DNA from 2 places in the Geodermatophilus sp. URMC 65 genome. Region 1 is predicted to be linked to the other one. Evidence: predicted binding sites of a transcription regulator. Region 1 holds the regulator's gene; the other holds the start of a gene.
What was found. The regulator LexA, encoded in region 1, represses DNA repair genes until DNA is damaged. The targets are predictions, from matches to a motif close to TCGAACANNTGTTCGA.

Region 1 (7,857 bases):
GGTGGTCGCGCTGGTGGGTCCCACCGCCACCGGCAAGACCGCCCTCGGGGTCGCGCTGGCGCACCGGCTGGGCGGCGAGGTGGTCAACGCCGACTCGATGCAGCTCTACCGCGGCATGGACATCGGCACCGCCAAGCCCGACGCCGCCGAGCGCGACGGCGTGCCGCACCACCTGCTCGACCTCTGGCACGTGCGGCAGGCGGCGTCGGTGGCCGAGTACCGGCGGCTGGCCCGCGCCGAGGTGGACCGGCTGCGCGCGGCCGGGGTGGTGCCGCTGCTGGTCGGCGGCTCCGGGCTCTACGTGCGCGCCGTCCTCGACGAGCTGGACTTCCCCGGTACCGACCCCGCCGTCCGCACCCGGCTCGAGGCCGAGCTCGCCGAGGTCGGCCCGGCCGCGCTGCACGCCCGGCTGGCCGGGCTGGACCCGGCCGCCGCCGCGGCGGTGCTGCCGAGCAACGGACGGCGGATCGTGCGGGCGCTCGAGGTCGTGGAGATCACCGGCGGGCCGTTCCGCGCGACGCTGCCCGAGCCGCGGCCGCACTACCCGGCGGTCGTCGTCGGGCTGGACCGTGAGCCGCCCGAGCTCGACGAGCGGATCGCGCTGCGGGTCGACCGGATGTGGGCGGCCGGCTTCGTCGCGGAGGTGGAGGCGTTGGCCGCCGACGGGCTGCGCGAGGGGCCGACTGCGTCCCGGGCGCTGGGCTACGCCCAGGTGCTGGCCCAGCTCGACGGCGCCCTCACCCCCGAGGAGGCACGCGAGCGCACGGTGTCGACCACCCGCCGCTTCGTGCGCCGCCAGCGCTCGTGGTTCCGTCGGGACCCCGCGACCACCTGGCTCGACGCCGCCCGGCCCGACCTGGTGGAGGCCGCCCTCGGGGTGATCACCGCTCGTACCCTGGACCGGTGAGCGAGCCCGCGAGCTCACGCAGGGGTACAGCTGGGCCACGGACGTGGCCGACGAGCGCCAGCGAGGAGGGCCCGTGAGTGCGCACCGGGTGCTGATCGGCCACGGCACGGAGAACGACTTCGTCGTCCTGCCCGACCCCGACGGCACCGGCTGGCCGGAGGACCGGCTGGACGCGGCGATGGTCCGGCGGTTGTGCGAGCGCCGCGCCGGTCTCGGCGGGGACGGCGTGCTGCGCGTCGTCCGCAGCGTGCACGTGCCCGACGCCCCGGCCGTGCTCGGCGAGGCGCTGGGGCAGTGCGAGTGGTTCATGGACCACCGCAACGCCGACGGCTCCACCGCCGAGATGTGCGGCAACGGCGTCCGGCTGTTCCTGCACGTGCTCGTCACCGAGGGCCTGGTCGGGCGGGGCGCCTGCGCCGACGGCATCTGGGTCGGCACCCGCGGCGGCCCGCGCCGGGTGGGGGCCGCGGCCGACGGCGGCTACTGGGTGGACATGGGGCCGGCCCGGCCGTTCGGCGCCGGCACCGCCGAGCTCGGGAGCACGACGTTCCCCGGCCGCGCGGTCTCGATGGGCAACCCGCACCTGGCCTGCCTCACCGACGTCGACGTCGACACCCTCGACCTCACGACGGCGCCGACGGTCGACGCCCAGCTGTTCCCCGACGGCGTGAACGTCGAGTTCGTCAACGTCGTCGAGGCCGGCCGGCACGTGCGGCTGCGGGTGTCCGAGCGCGGGGTGGGGGAGACCCGCTCGTGCGGTACGGGCGCCTGCGCCGCGGCCTGGACGGCCCTGGAGGCCGCCGGCGCGGCGACCGGCACGGTGACCGTCGACGTCCCCGGCGGCCGGCTCGGCGTGACCGTCGACGAGCGGACGACGGTGCTGTCCGGTCCCGCGGTCGTGGTGGCGGCCGGCGAGCTCACGCCGGAGTGGCTCCGGGCCAGGTGACTCCCGGGAACGGCCACCGGTGACGTGCTGGAACGGCCCTCCTGCAGGGTCCCGCCGCGAGCCTGCGAGTGGTGGGGTGCAGGAGGGCCCTCTTTCTACCGGGTGTTCTCGGTCTCCTCCGGGGACTCCGGCACCATCGACTGGCCGGCGATGCCGGGGCTGCCCTCCGGCTCACCGCGGCCGCTGTCCTGGTCCGGTCCGCCGGTCGTGCTGCCCAGGCCGCCGGACAGCGGGTTGCGCGGCGGGTTGAGGCCCTTGGGGTCCCGGCCCGGGTCGTCGAGCTCCTCGTCCGCGCCGGCCGCGCTGCTTCCCGTCTCGCTCATCTCTGGCCTCCTCGGAGTGTCGGTCGTCGTCCGGCCCTACCCGGTCGCGACCCGGCCACGCGTGCCGGGATGGTCCGCCGCGCCCGCGGTGTTGGAAGAGTCGATGACAACTCAGATGCCCCAGGTGCTGGGGTCTGCGACGCTGGAGACGATGACGACAGCACAGAACCGCGCCGTGCTCGCCGAGGCCGAGGAGCGGGCCCTGCGGGCCGCGCCGGCACGCACCGAGGAGCCGCCCCGTCCCGACGGGGGACGAGACGAGCCGGAGGACACGACCGGCTCCTACGCGCTCGAGGCGCGCGGTGCGCTGCGCCGCGTCGCCGGCCTGTCCACCGAGCTCGCCGACGTCACCGAGGTCGAGTACCGCCAGCTGCGCCTCGAGCGCGTCGTGCTGGTCGGGGTCTGGACCGAGGGCACCCAGGCCGACGCCGACCGCTCGCTGGCCGAGCTGGCCGCGCTGGCCGAGACCGCGGGCTCGCAGGTCCTGGAGGCGGTGAGCCAGCGGCGCGACAAGCCCGACGCCGGCACCTACGTCGGGTCCGGCAAGGCCGCCGAGATCCGCGACATCGTCGCGGCCGCCGGCGCCGACACCGTGATCTGCGACGGCGAGCTGACCCCGGGCCAGCTCAACGCGCTGGAGAGGATCCTCAAGGTCAAGGTCGTCGACCGGACCGCGCTGATCCTCGACATCTTCGCCCAGCACGCCTCCAGCCGGGAGGGCAAGGCGCAGGTCGAGCTGGCGCAGATGCAGTACATGCTGCCGCGGCTGCGCGGCTGGGGTGAGTCGCTGTCCCGGCAGGCCGGTGGTCGTGTCGCCGGCGGTGGCGGCATCGGCACCCGCGGCCCCGGTGAGACCAAGATCGAGACCGACCGGCGGCGGATCCGCGCGCGGGTGAGCAAGCTGCGCCGGGAGATCGCCGGCATGGCGACCGCACGGGCGACCCAGCGCTCGTCGCGCGGGCGCAACGCCGTCCCGAGCGTGGCGATCGCCGGGTACACCAACGCCGGCAAGTCCAGCCTGCTCAACCGGCTGACCGGCGCCGGCGTGCTGGTCGAGAACGCGCTGTTCGCGACCCTGGACCCGACGGTGCGCCGCGCGCAGTCCCCGGACGGCCGCGAGTACACGCTCACCGACACCGTCGGCTTCGTGCGGCACCTGCCGCACCAGCTGGTCGACGCGTTCCGGTCGACGCTGGAGGAGGTGGCCGCCGCCGACCTGCTGCTGCACGTCGTCGACGGCTCCGATCCCGACCCGCTGGGGCAGATCGAGGCGGTGCGCGTGGTCCTGGGCGAGATCGAGGCCGCGTCGGTCCCGGAGCTCATCGTCGTCAACAAGGTGGACGCGATGAGCGAGGAGGACGTCCTCACCCTGCGCCGGGCCCTGCCGGGTGCGGTGTGGGTGTCGGCCCGCACGGGCGCCGGCCTCGAGCGGCTGCGCGAGGTCGTGGCCGCCCGGCTGCCGCACCCCGACGTCGAGGTCGACGTGCTGGTGCCCTACGACCGCGGCGACCTGGTGGCCCGGGTGCACCGGGACGGCGAGGTGCTGAAGGAGACCCACGAGGCCGGGGGCACGCGGCTCAGCGCCCGGGTCGACGGCGGCCTGGCCGCCGCCCTCGAGGGGTTCGCGGCGCCGGTCGCCTGACCCGCCCCCCGGCGAGCGAGGTCACGGTCAGGTCACGGCCCGGTACCGTGACCGGCGTGACCAGCGGCGCGGTGCGGCGGCGTCCGGGGACCTCCCCGCCGGACGCCTCGGACGCTGAGGTCCCGGCCGGCCGCCCGTCGCGGTGGCTCCTGGGAGCCGCCCTGGTGGTCGCCGTCGTGGTCACCGTCGACCTGCTCGGCCGCGGCGTGCTCGAGCGGATGGACCTGCGGGTCTCGGAGGTGGTCAGCGCTTGGGACCTGAAGGACTCGGCCGCCTACTGGCCGGTGTGGGCGGTGACGCAGCTCGGCGGGCGCGGCTTCATCCTGATCGTCCTGGCCGGGTTGGTCGGCTACCTCGGGTGGCGGTTCCGCACCGTCCTCCCGCTGGTGCGGGTGCTGCTGGCGCTGGTGCTGCTCACCGTCGTCGTCTACTCGTTCAAGTACGGAACGGGCCGGACGGCCCCGGCCTACCCCGGGTCGTTCTTCCACCGGGACGGCGCCTCCTACCCCTCCGGGCACGTCGCCAACGCCGTGCTCATGTGGGGGGTCGCCCGCTGGCAGGTGGTGCAGTACCGACTCGCGGCGTGGGTGCAGCGGACCGCCCGGGTGCTCAGCATCGCCGGCCCGGTGGCCACCGGTGTGGCCATGGTGTCCCTCGACTTCCACTGGGTCACCGACGCCGTGGTCGGAGCGGCCGTCGGCATCCTGCTGTTGGGCGTGGTTCACCTGCTCGACGCGGTCCTGGTGTCACGCTGGGTCGGTGCCCGAGCTGGCCGGTCGTCCGCGTAGCGGAGCCAGGGGGCGGCGTCTGGCGGCCGGGACCGGCCTCGCGCTGATGCTCGGCCTCGGGCCCGCCCTGCCCGCGTCCGCCGCACCGGTCGACCAGCCCGCACCCGCGACGCGCTGCCAGCTCACCGACCCCCGGCTGCCGGAGGTCTCCGGGCTGGTCGAGGTGGGCGACCGGATGCTGGTGCACAACGACGGCGGCGACTCCCTCGACGTCTACGTGCTGGACGGGACCTGCGCGGTGGTCACCGTGCGCTCCGCGGCGGTGGACCCCTTCGACCCCGAGGACATGGCGCCGGCGGTCGACGGGACCGTCTGGCTCGCCGACACCGGCGACAACACCGGCACCCGGACGACGGTCGCGCTGCTGGCCCTGCACGCCGACGGCAGCAGCTCGGTCTACCGGCTGGCGTACCCCGACGGCCCGCGGGACGTCGAGGCGCTGCTGCTCGCCCCCGACGGGACGCCGTACCTGGTGACCAAGGAGGTGCTGGGCGCCAGCGAGGTGTACCGGCCGGTCTCGGCGCTCGTGGAGGACGGCACGGTCGGCCTCACCGAGGTCGGCCGGGTGGAGTTCGTGCTCACCGGGACGCCGGGCGGCCCGGTCGGCCGCGCCGGTCAGCTGATGGTCACCGGCGGTGCGGTCTCGCCCGACGAGCGCTGGATCGCGCTGCGCACCTACACCGACGCCTACGTCTGGCCGCTGACCGGCTCGGACGTGGCCGGTGCGTTGGCGGGGGAGCCCCGCCGGGTCGCCCTGCCCGAGGCGCCCCAGGGCGAGGCGATCAGCTTCACCGGGGACTCCGCGGCGCTCGTCGTCGCCGGGGAGGGGCTGGTCAGCGACGTCACCGTGGTGCCGTTGCCGGCCGAGGCGGCACCCTCGTCGTCAGCGGCGGCCGCGGACGGCATGGTCTCCGGCCTGCTGTCCGGCGACGACGGACCGCCCCCGGTCGCGGCGGCGGTCGCTGCCGCCGTCGTGGCCGGCGTGCTCGTCTGGCTCGGGGGCAAGCTGGTGCGCCGGCGCGACTGAGGTCTCGGCCCTCGTTCCACATTACGGTGCTCCGGCCGGGGCCTGCGTACGGCGCGGCCGACAGGCCGGCGGTGCACCCGGCCGCCGGCGCGGCCGTGACCGCGCCGGCGGGACCGGCTCAGACCCGGCGGAGCACCGTGACGACGCGGCCGAGCACGGTGGCGTCGTCCCCCGGGATGGGCTCGTACGCGGGGTTGTGCGGCAGCAGCCACACGTGCCCGTCGCGCCGCTTGTAGGTCTTCACCGTCGCCTCGCCGTCGATCATGGCGGCGACGATCTCGCCGTTCTCCGCGGTCGGCTGCTGGCGCACGACGACCCAGTCGCCGTCGCAGATGGCCGCCTCGACCATCGAGTCACCGGTGACCTTGAGCATGAACAGCGTGCCCTCGCCGACCAGCTCGCGGGGGAGCGGGAAGACGTCCTCGACCGCCTGCTCGGCCAGCACGGGGCCACCGGCGGCGATCCGGCCGACGAGCGGGACGTAGGTGGGGGCAGGGGTCTCCTCGGCGCCGGCGGGGGCCACCACCGCGGGCGCGGGCGCGCCGGGGGTGTCGCCGGGGAGGCGGACGTCGAGCGCGCGCGGGCGGTTGGGGTCGCGGCGCAGCCAGCCCTTCTTCTGCAGCACGCTGAGCTGGTGGGCCACCGAGGAGGCCGAGGACAGCCCCACCGCCTCGCCGATCTCGCGCACCGAGGGCGGGTAGCCGCGCCGCTCGATCGAGTCGCGGATCACCTCGAGGACCCGCCGCTGCCGCTGGGTGAGCCCGTCGCCGCTCTCGCCCCGGTCGGGGAAGGTGCGCACCGACGCCGTCCCGGCGCCCTCCGGTGCGGCGGTCCGGCTCCCGGACGCGCGCCGCGACGAGCCGCCTCCGCCCCGGACACCGCCGCCCGACGTCCCGCTCGTGCCCGCCACGTCTCCTCCTCGCCGGCCGTGTCGCCACGGCCCTGTCGTCCTGCGCCCGCCCGGGAGCCGGACCGGGCCGGCTCCACTGCGTGGGGCCGCCGCCGGCCCCGACCCGCCGGCGCCCTCGCGGCGACGGCGGACGGGTGCTGCTCCGGACGGTAGCGCCTCGGAGCCGGGACTTCAAACGTGTGTTCGAAGCCGACGTGCGGTGTCGGGTCGACCTCGTCGGCGGGATGCGGTAGACATCGCACAGGCGTTCGATCGAACGTGCGTTCGAGCGAGCGGGGCGTCGGAGGAGGAGTGGTCATGACGAGCGTGCGGCAGGCTGTGCTGGAGTTCGACGCGACGGTCCAGGTCCCGTGGCGTCCGTTGCTCGGGTCGGTGGACGACGGGCGTGCGGCCGAGTCCGGGCGCCCCGCCCGGACGGCGGCTGCGTCCGGGCACGCCCCGCGGACGCCTGCTGCGTCGGGTCCGACCGGGACCGGTCCCCGTGTCGCCGGCCACCTGCGGCCGGTGCCCGACCGCCCGGTGGGCCCGGAGCCGCGCACCGCGGACCCGGCTCCCTCGGCCCGGGGCGCCGGCCGGGCCCCCGGTCGCCGGGAGCCGGCGTCCTCGGCTGGCCGGCCGACCGCGTCGCGCGCGGTGCCGTCCCGAGCGGTGCGCGGGGGGTGCGCCACCCCGGAGGGGGCTGCCGTCCCACGGCTGCGCCTGACCTGCAGAGGGCGCCGGCTGGTGCTCGCCCTGGCCTTCGTCGGCGCCGTCGCGCTCGGCTCGCTCGTCGGGGGTGCGGGCGACGGTGGACTGCAGCTGGCCGGCGAGCGGAGCGTGGTGGTGGAGCCCGGCGACACGGTGTGGTCGATCGCCGGGGAGGCGGCCGGTGCCGACCAGGACGTGCGCACGGTGGTCGACGCCATCGAGGAGCTCAACGGCCTCGAGGGTTCGGCCCTCGTCCCCGGCCAGGTCCTCGAGCTGCCCTGAGTCGCGCGGTCGCCCGCGGCAGGGGGGCGGTCGAGGAGCGACAAGAGGTGGCGGCCAGGTTCGTCAACCCGTCGTGCCGAGTCGCTGGCACTCTGTGGCTGACAGCCCGTTTACGGTCAGCTCCGTGTCAGCGATCTCAGACAACCGGGCCGCCGTCTTCACGCAGCAGTCGCAGCGCTGCGAGGTGTTCGTCGAGGGCGCTTGGTGGCCGGGTTCGCTGCTGGGGTGGCGGCACGACGGTCAGGGCGCGTGCCAGGTGTGGGTGCGGGTGACCGTGGCCGGCGCCGACCGGGAGACCTGGATCGACCTGCCCGAGGTGCGCCTGCCGGAGAGCCGGCCGGTGCT
Region 2 (7,857 bases), 2.2 Mb from region 1:
CGTCGCTGGCGCGACGGCGACGCGGCGGGACGCGATCGGGAGGCTCCCGTCCGGCTCGGTGAGCTCACCAGCCTGCTGGACTCCCTGCTGGGCAACCGGTTCGACCGTGCTGCCGCCACCGTGCTGCTGGTGGTCGGCGTCGTGGCGGGCGCGCTGGGCTGGTTCTTGGCGCTCTGACCGGACCGGCCGGCCGTGGAGCGGACGGCGGCGCCGGGTTCAGCGCCCGGAGGTCACCTCGAACCCGAGCACCCGGACCGCCGTCGCCGCGGTGGCGCTGCCGGGCCGGTAGGCCGAGATGCCGACCGCGCCCGGCGCCTGCAGGACCGCGGTGGCGTCGGCGCGCACGAGGTGCGGCGTCGTGGGCTCTGCGGTGCCGGCCGCCCACACCGTGGCGGCGACGTCGGTGCTGCCGGCGCCGGACACCCGGACCCGGACCTCGAGGCGCATCCCCAGCGTGTAGGTCAGGCCCGGGACGACGACCTCGCCACCCGGCCAGCCCTCCACGCCCCCGGCCAGCCGGGACAGCGTCAGCGACACCCTCCCGTCGGCCATGACCTTCGCCAGCACCCGGTACTCGTTGCCCGCGGAGACCCGCCGGCCGGTGACGTAGACGTAGGTGCCGCCGCCGGTGGGCATCGAGCTCAGCGAGAACGAGGTGCGCACGTCGGTGGAGATCGAGGAGACCGCGCCCAGGAACGCCCCGTGGTGTTTCCCGCGGCCGGCGGGGCGAGCTCCGCCGTCCCGGGCCGCACCGAGAGCCGCGTCGCGCCGGCCGCGGCTCTCGGTGCGGCCAGCGCGTCCTCGGCCGCGGTGACCCGCCCGGCGGTGCCGGCCCGCCAGGCGGCCCCGTCAGCGGCGTCGGCCCGCTGCGCGGTGCGCACCCTCCACTCGGCCGCGCCCAGCGCCAGGCGGGCGGCGTGCACCGCCGCGCCGGCGTCGTCCACCGCGCGGTCGGCGGGTGGCCCACCAGCCGGCACCGGGAGTGGCCGCGGGCGTGTCGGCGTGCGGTGGGAGCGGGTCCTCGGCATCGGGGTCGGCCAGCTCGTGGCCGCGGGTGTCGAGCCACTCGCACGGGTCGTGCCAGGGGCCGGCGTCCCACCCGGCCGGATCCGGCGGTTCGCCCAGGAGCCCGTCCGGGTGATCGGTGGCGGGGGCCGGGTCGTCGCCGAAACCCGCGCGCACCAGCTCGTCCAGCCACCGGTCGAAGTCGGCGCCGCTCAACTCCCGCGCCGCCCGCTCGATCGGATCGCCCTCGACGTCGACCGGTTCTGCGGCGCCGGCCTCACCGGCCGCGCCGACGGCGCCCTCGGTGGCGGTGTCGCCGTTGGCGGTGTCGCCGGTGGCCGGCTCGTCGGCGGCGGCCGTCTCGGTGACGGGGTCCAGGCCGGCGAAGGCGCGGGCCAGCTGGCGGGCCATCTCCGCCGGCACCGCCGTGCCGTCCACCTCCCCCAGCTGGTCCCCACCCAGCGCGCTGTGCACCGAGGCCACGATGGTCAGCAGCGCCTGCACCGGCGGCACCTCCCCCTCCCCCGGGCGCAGCACCATGTCCATCAGGCAGTCCACCAGCCTCTCCCCCCGCGTGCGGGTGTCCCCCGGCTCGGGGGCCAGGGCGTGCACATACGCCCCCAGCGCCCGGTGGAACGCCTGCGACTCCGGCGTGCTGCACACCAGCGTCACCACCGACAGCCCCGGCGTGCGATCCTCCCGCAGCGAGATCCCCCGCCGCTCGAGCGCCCGCGCCACATCCCGGGCGTTGAGCTGGGTGACCACCCGGCGCACCCGATCTCCCAGCACGGCCGGCGTGGTCACCCGGTGCCGCGCGGCCATCCACGCCAGCACGTCGGCCTCCACCTTCGCCCGTGACGCGTCGTCGGCGATCGGCGCCACGTGCTCCAGCAGGCACCACAGGTGATCGGGGTGCAGCACCCCGGCCTCCAGCGCGTCCAGCACCCGCGGCAACCGGCCCACCAGCGTCAGCGACCGCGCCAGCTCCGCCTCGGCCTCGTGCACCGTGACGTCCAGCGCGATCGCCAGCTCCTGGGCGGCCCACTCCGACACCGGCCGCAACACCTCCGGCCGCGCCGCCCACCGCTCGGCCGACATCGCGCCCCGCTCACCCTGCGCCCGGTCGGTGCTCGCCGGCCGGGTCGCGGCGAACGCCGTCACCGCCCGCACCCGCACCGCCGCCTGCCGGCTCATCTCCCGCGCCGCCGCCTGCACCTCCCCCAACGGCCCCGACGCCCACCCGACCGACGGCGCAGCAGCACCCACGGTGCTGGCCTCCGTCCCACCGTCCATGCGTTCGATCATATGTTCGAACCGACTGCCCAGGCAAGAGGAACGTGCAGGTCAGAGTCGAGCCCGGACCTGGTGTCGGCACTGCAGCGCCCGAGGAGCGAGCCAGCCGAAACGGTGCTGCAGCGCCAGGATGTCGCCGGTAGGCCGCCGGGCCGAGCTCAGATCTGCTGCCTGCGCTGCAGCACCAGGAAGGCGAGCCAGCCGAACGGCGCCGGCAGCCAGAACGTCGCCGCCCGGAAGGCGAGGACGGCGGTGAGCGCGGCGGTCACCGGCACACCCGTCGCCGTCAGGGCGCCGACGAGGGCGGCCTCGACGGCCCCGAGCCCGCCGGGGGTGGGCGCCGCAGACCCGATCGTGGACGCCGCCAGGTACACGACCACGAGCGTCGGCAAGGACAGCGACGCGGAGAAGGCGCGCAGCGAGGCGTCGAGCGCCAGCACGTAGCCGCCGTTGAGCAACAGGATGCCGAGCACCGCCGTCCCGAGGCGGCGCGGGTGGGTCAGTGCGGCGAGCAGCTGGGGCAGCGTCTGGCGCAGCAGCGGCTCCACGCGGCGGTGCAGCAGCCGCCGGGTCGGCGGCAGCATGGCCACCACGACGAGCACCGCCGTCGCCACGAGCAGGACGACGAGCACCTCGCCGCTGGGCAGGAGGGTCGGGCGGGACGCGGACACGCCGCTCACCCAGCTGCACACCAGCAGCAGGACCACCGTCACGACGACGGTGACGGCCTGGCTCACGGCGACGCTGGCCGCGGCCGTCGCCAGCGGGACGCCGGCGCGGTGGAGATAGCGGATGCCGAGCCCGACGTGCCCCACGGTCGGCGGGGTCACCAGCGTGACGAAGGCCGTTGCGACCTGCACCAACGTGGTGCGGGCCAGGGGCAGGTCGACGGGCACGAAGGCCTGGAAGACCAGCGCCGCGCCGACGTAGGTCACCGCCGAGCCGAGGACCGCGACCGCGAGCCACTGCCAGCGGGCCCCGCTCAGCGTGCTGGCGAGGCTGACATCGGAGAGCTGGGAGGCCAGCACGTACGCGGCGACGGTCGCCGCCAGCACCGTGACGATCGTCCGCGGCCGCATGCGCTCGAGTCGCGGCGCCGTGGCCGGAGCCGCCCCGGAGGGCCCGGCGAGGGCGGTGCGCAGGTCGCCGACGACCGATGTCCGGCGGACCGCCTCACGCAGGGGCGGGGGCAGCACCAGCGGCTGGGCCAGCGCCGCCAGCCGTGCCCCGGCCGGCGCCCCGGACCCGTACCCGTCGCGGAACGCGGCCACCGCCGCCTCGACGCCGCCGTGCGCGGCCGCGGTGACCAGCAGCGCCACGACGTCCAGCTCGCGCTGCAGCTCGCTGGCCGCCGGCTGCGCGGACCGCCACCGGGTGAAGCCGACCCGGCCGTCGGGCAGCAGGACCACGGACTGCGGGCTGAGCGCGCCGTGCGCCACCCCGGCCCGGTGCACCCGCCGGAGCGCGGCGAAGGCGGCCCGGAGCACCCCGGGGACCTCGCCGTCCGCGTCCGCGAGCGGTGTGCCTGCTAGCGGCCGGGTCACCGACAGCAGGGCCGGCCCCGCAGTCAGCAGCGTCACCACCGTGGGCGCGGGGACGTCGGCCGCTCGGGCGATGCCGGCGCAGAGCGCCTCCCGCTCGAGCTGGCCGCGCAGGGTGAGGGCGGGCCGGCCGACGACCGACGACCGCAGCCGCACCAGCGACACCCCGCGGCGGGCCAGCGAGACGCCGCGGCGGTCGGGGTCGACGACGGTCACCTCGAGGACACCGCCGGGCGAGGTGGCGGCGTAGCGCAGGCTCTCGGCCGGGTGCGACAGCGGGCACAGCTCGTCCACCGGGAGTCCGGCCGCGGCGAGGACCGCGCGGATCCGTCCCTCGTCCGGGCGCGCGGGCACCACGCCGACCAGCACCCGGACGAGCAGGCCCGCCGCGGTCCCGGCGAGGAGGGCGACCGCCCCGCTGAGCAGGGTGAGGCTGCCCAGCGCGAGGGCGCACAGCAGTGCCGCGCCGAGCACCACCCGGGCGGGCGCCGTCCACCGCGGGCGCCGCTGCAGGTCGGCCCCGACGAGCAGGCCGACGGCGGCGGCGATCGGCGTGACCGCCGCGTCCTCGGCCGTCCCCAGCAGGTCCTGCCGGCCCAGCAGCCACTCCGCCGCCTCCCCCGCACCCAGCGCCAGGGCACAGGCGAGGACCGCGGAGGTGACCGCGAACCGGCGCCTCCGCAGCGCGTCGAGCAGGACGGCTCCGAGGACGGCCAGCACGGCGAGCGAGGCGACCCCGTTGGCGATGGAGAGCACGGTGCGGGGCAGTCCGCCGAGGGCCGTGTCGGCGAGGTCGGCGCCGGCGGCCGGCACCTGGGGCGCCTGCAGGGCGAGCAGGACCATGAGCAGCAGCGCGCCGGCCGCGAGCGCCAGCGCGACGCCGTCGGCGGGACGGCGGACCCGGGTGCGCGGCCAGAACGACGTCCGCCGGTCCGCGCCCCCCTCCGTCACCCGGCCAGTATTCGCAGGTCCCGGCCGCGCCGCTGCGCCGGGTCGTGCGTCCGCTGGACGAGTGTCAGCGGTGTGGGGCGGCCCGCTCGGACGGGGATCCCCGCCGGCCCGCCGCGTGGGACGCCTCGCCCGCTGACGCGGTCGGCCCGGGCAGCCGCAGGCTGACCAGGAGCGCGAGCAGGGGCAGCGGGAGGAGCGCGGCCATCGACCATCCCAGGCCGTGCGCGTCGGCCAGCACGCCGAAGAGGGGGGTCACGGCGCCGCCGGCCGACACGGCCAGGCCGAGGGTGACGCCGGAGGCCGTGCCCACCCGGTTGGGCAGCAGCTCCTGCCCGAGGGTGGTCTGCACGGAGAAGGGCAGGTAGAGCCCCACGCCGAGCAGGACGGCGGCGGCGAGTGCGATCGGCCAGGACGGCGCGACGACGAGCAGGACGAGACCGGGCACGGTGACCGCGTAGCCCAGCCGGATGGCCGGCACCCGGCCCCACCGGTCGGCGAGCCAGCCGCCGGCGAGGGTGCCGACCGCCCCGACGGCGAGGAACGTCGCCAGCGCCGCGGAGCCGGCCGAGGTGGGCAGGCCGAAGCGGTCGATGACGTACAGCGCGACCAGGGACGACACCCCGAAGTAGAGGACCGAGCGGATCACCACCAGCCCGGTCAGCCAGCCGAACGAGCGCCAGTCGTCGTCCCGCTGCGGCACCCCGCCGGCCGCGGCGGTGGGGCGTGGGCGGGCGCGGGCCCGGCGGCCGACAGCCAGGAGGACGGCGGCCGCGACCAGGGCCGGCAGTGCCAGCAGCGGCGTGCCCGCCACGCCGTACGCCAGCAGCACGGGCGTGACCACGACCGGGCCGAGGGCGAGGCCGGCGTTGCCACCGACGGCGAACCAGCTCATGCCCTGCGCCGAGGCGCCGGCAGCCGCACGGGCCGCCCGGGCCGCGGCCGGGTGGTAGGCGGCCACGCCGAGGCCGGAGAGCGCCACCGCCGCCCAGGTCCACCAGTAGGAGTCGCCCAGGCCGGCCAGTCCGATGCCGACCCCGGCGACCAGCAGGCCCACCGCAGGGAGCCAGGGCAGCGGCCGGCGGTCGGCCAGGACGCCGAATGCCGGCTGCACCACCGACGAGAGCACCGTGGCGGCCAGGGTGATGCCGGTGGCCGCGGCGTAGGAGTAGCCCCGCTCCAGCACCAGGAACGGCAGCAGCGCGGGCACCGCCCCCTGGTACAGGTCGTCCACGACGTGGCTGAGGGTCAGCAGGCCCAACCCGCGGCGGTCCACCACGCCCCCGCTCGAGGCCGGTCGGCGCCCGCTCCGCACCAGGGAACCGTGGCCGCGCGGCCGCCGGTCCTCAACCGGCCGGGGTCAGTGCGCGCCGACGGGTGCGAGCTCCTCCGGCGCGTCGGTCAGCTGCCAGGGCCGGACGACGGTCACGAGCACCGCGATGGCGAGGACCAGCGCGGTGAGGATGACCGTGCCCATCGCCGCGGCGTCGTTGCCCAGCAGGCCGACGACCGGCGACACCGCGGCGCCGACGCCGAACTGCACCGCGCCCAGCAGTGCCGCTGCCGAGCCGGCCGACTCCCCGTGCCGGGACAGCGCCAGCGCGGGGGCGTTGGGCAGCGCCAGGCCGGAGGCGAAGAGCATCGCCCACAGCGGGAGGACGATGCCGGGCAGCCCGCCGGTGCCGGTGAGGGCCACGACGAGCAGCACCGCGCCCGAGACGGCACCGACCACGACACCGGCCACGAGCACCTGGGCCGGAGCCCACCGCCGCAGCACCACCGGGTTGAGCTGGGTGGCCGCGATCAGCCAGACGGCGCCGGCGCCGAAGAGCAGCCCGAACTGCTGCTCGTCGAGGCCGTACTGCCGCTGGAAGACGAACGACGAACCGGAGACATAGCTGAACAGCCCGGCCATCGTCAGCCCGGCGACCAGCACCAGGCCGACGAGCGTCCGGTCGCGCAGCAGCCCCCGGTAGGTGCGCAGCGTGCCGGCGACACCGCGGCCGCTGCGGCGGGACGGCGGCAGCGTCTCGCGCAGGCCGAACCACCCCAGGGCGAGCAGCAGCAGGCCGTACACCGCGAGGACGGCGAAGATGCCCCGCCAGCTCGTGACCCGCAGCAGCTCCCCGCCCAGCGTGGGTGCCAGCACCGGCGCGGCACCGAGCACGAGGAACAGCCGCGACAGCATCGTGGCCGCCGCCCGCCCGGTGTAGAGGTCGCGGACCACCGCCATCGCGACCACCGCGCCGGCCGCCGTCCCCACACCCTGCAGCAGGCGGAGCACGCCGAGCACCTCGATGCTCGGGGCGACCAGCACCAGCAGCGACGCGACCACGTACAGCGCCGTGCCGGCCAGCAGCGGCCCGCGCCGGCCGAACGTGTCGGAGAGCGGGCCGAGCACCAGCTGGCCGATCGCCAGGCCGACGAGCGTGCCGGTGAGGGTCAGCTGGACCATCGCCGACGTCGTCCCCAGCTCGGCGGTGATGGTGGGCAGCGCCGGCAGGTACATGTCGATCGTCAGCGGTCCGACGGCGACGAACGCGCCGAGGAGGAGGGCGAGCAGCGCCCGGTTGGGCGGCGCGGCCTCGGGGGTCGGTGCGAGCGTCGCGGTCGCGGCGCGGTCCTGCAGGTCGGTCACGGTCGTCCATTCGTCCAGGCGGTCTGACAGCGGCCCACGCTGGCCGGATGTCAGGGGCCAAGGCGGCGCCGGCGCCGTCCATTCCTGGCTGTGGCGGACGCCGCTCAGACCCCCAGCGGTTCCCGGGCGGCGGCGACGGCCCGGCGGGCGTCCTCGGCCACGAGGTCGGCGTTGACCTGCGCCCCGGCGGACGCACCCGCGGCCGCGGCCGACCCGACCTGAGCGGACAGGTCGGTCACGTTGCCGGCGAGCCACACGCCGGGGACGGCGCTGCGCCCGGCGGCGTCGGCGACCAGGTGCTCCCCCATCCCGGACGGGTGCGGCGCCGGGGTCAGGCCGAGGCCGGCGAGGAAGCCGGCGCGGGCCACCATCCGCGACTGGACGGCGACCGCGGACCGCTCGACCACCGTTCCGTCGGCCAGCCGCACGCCG

Region 2: a site for LexA is predicted at 2,303-2,318, ahead of ACWIX7_RS02180 (DUF222 domain-containing protein). Genes of this name have one in related genera too.

The regions. Positions count from the first base shown of each region.
Region 1 is NZ_CP199954.1:4,008,273-4,016,129, forward strand. Features, by position in the region: gene miaA (tRNA (adenosine(37)-N6)-dimethylallyltransferase MiaA) at 1-907, shown strand, start outside; gene dapF (diaminopimelate epimerase) at 981-1,853, shown strand; gene ACWIX7_RS19425 (hypothetical protein) at 1,949-2,176, opposite strand; gene hflX (GTPase HflX) at 2,328-3,818, shown strand; gene ACWIX7_RS19435 (phosphatase PAP2 family protein) at 3,875-4,606, shown strand; gene ACWIX7_RS19440 (hypothetical protein) at 4,653-5,633, shown strand; gene lexA (transcriptional repressor LexA) at 5,752-6,543, opposite strand; gene ACWIX7_RS19450 (LysM peptidoglycan-binding domain-containing protein) at 6,841-7,512, shown strand; gene ACWIX7_RS19455 (hypothetical protein) at 7,637-7,857, shown strand, end outside.
Region 2 is NZ_CP199954.1:462,329-470,185, forward strand. Features, by position in the region: gene ACWIX7_RS02170 (hypothetical protein) at 1-177, shown strand, start outside; gene ACWIX7_RS02175 (hypothetical protein) at 217-663, opposite strand; gene ACWIX7_RS02180 (DUF222 domain-containing protein) at 850-2,298, opposite strand; gene ACWIX7_RS02185 (lysylphosphatidylglycerol synthase domain-containing protein) at 2,457-4,790, opposite strand; gene ACWIX7_RS02190 (MFS transporter) at 4,855-6,102, opposite strand; gene ACWIX7_RS02195 (multidrug effflux MFS transporter) at 6,148-7,425, opposite strand; gene ACWIX7_RS02200 (NAD(P)/FAD-dependent oxidoreductase) at 7,530-7,857, opposite strand, start outside.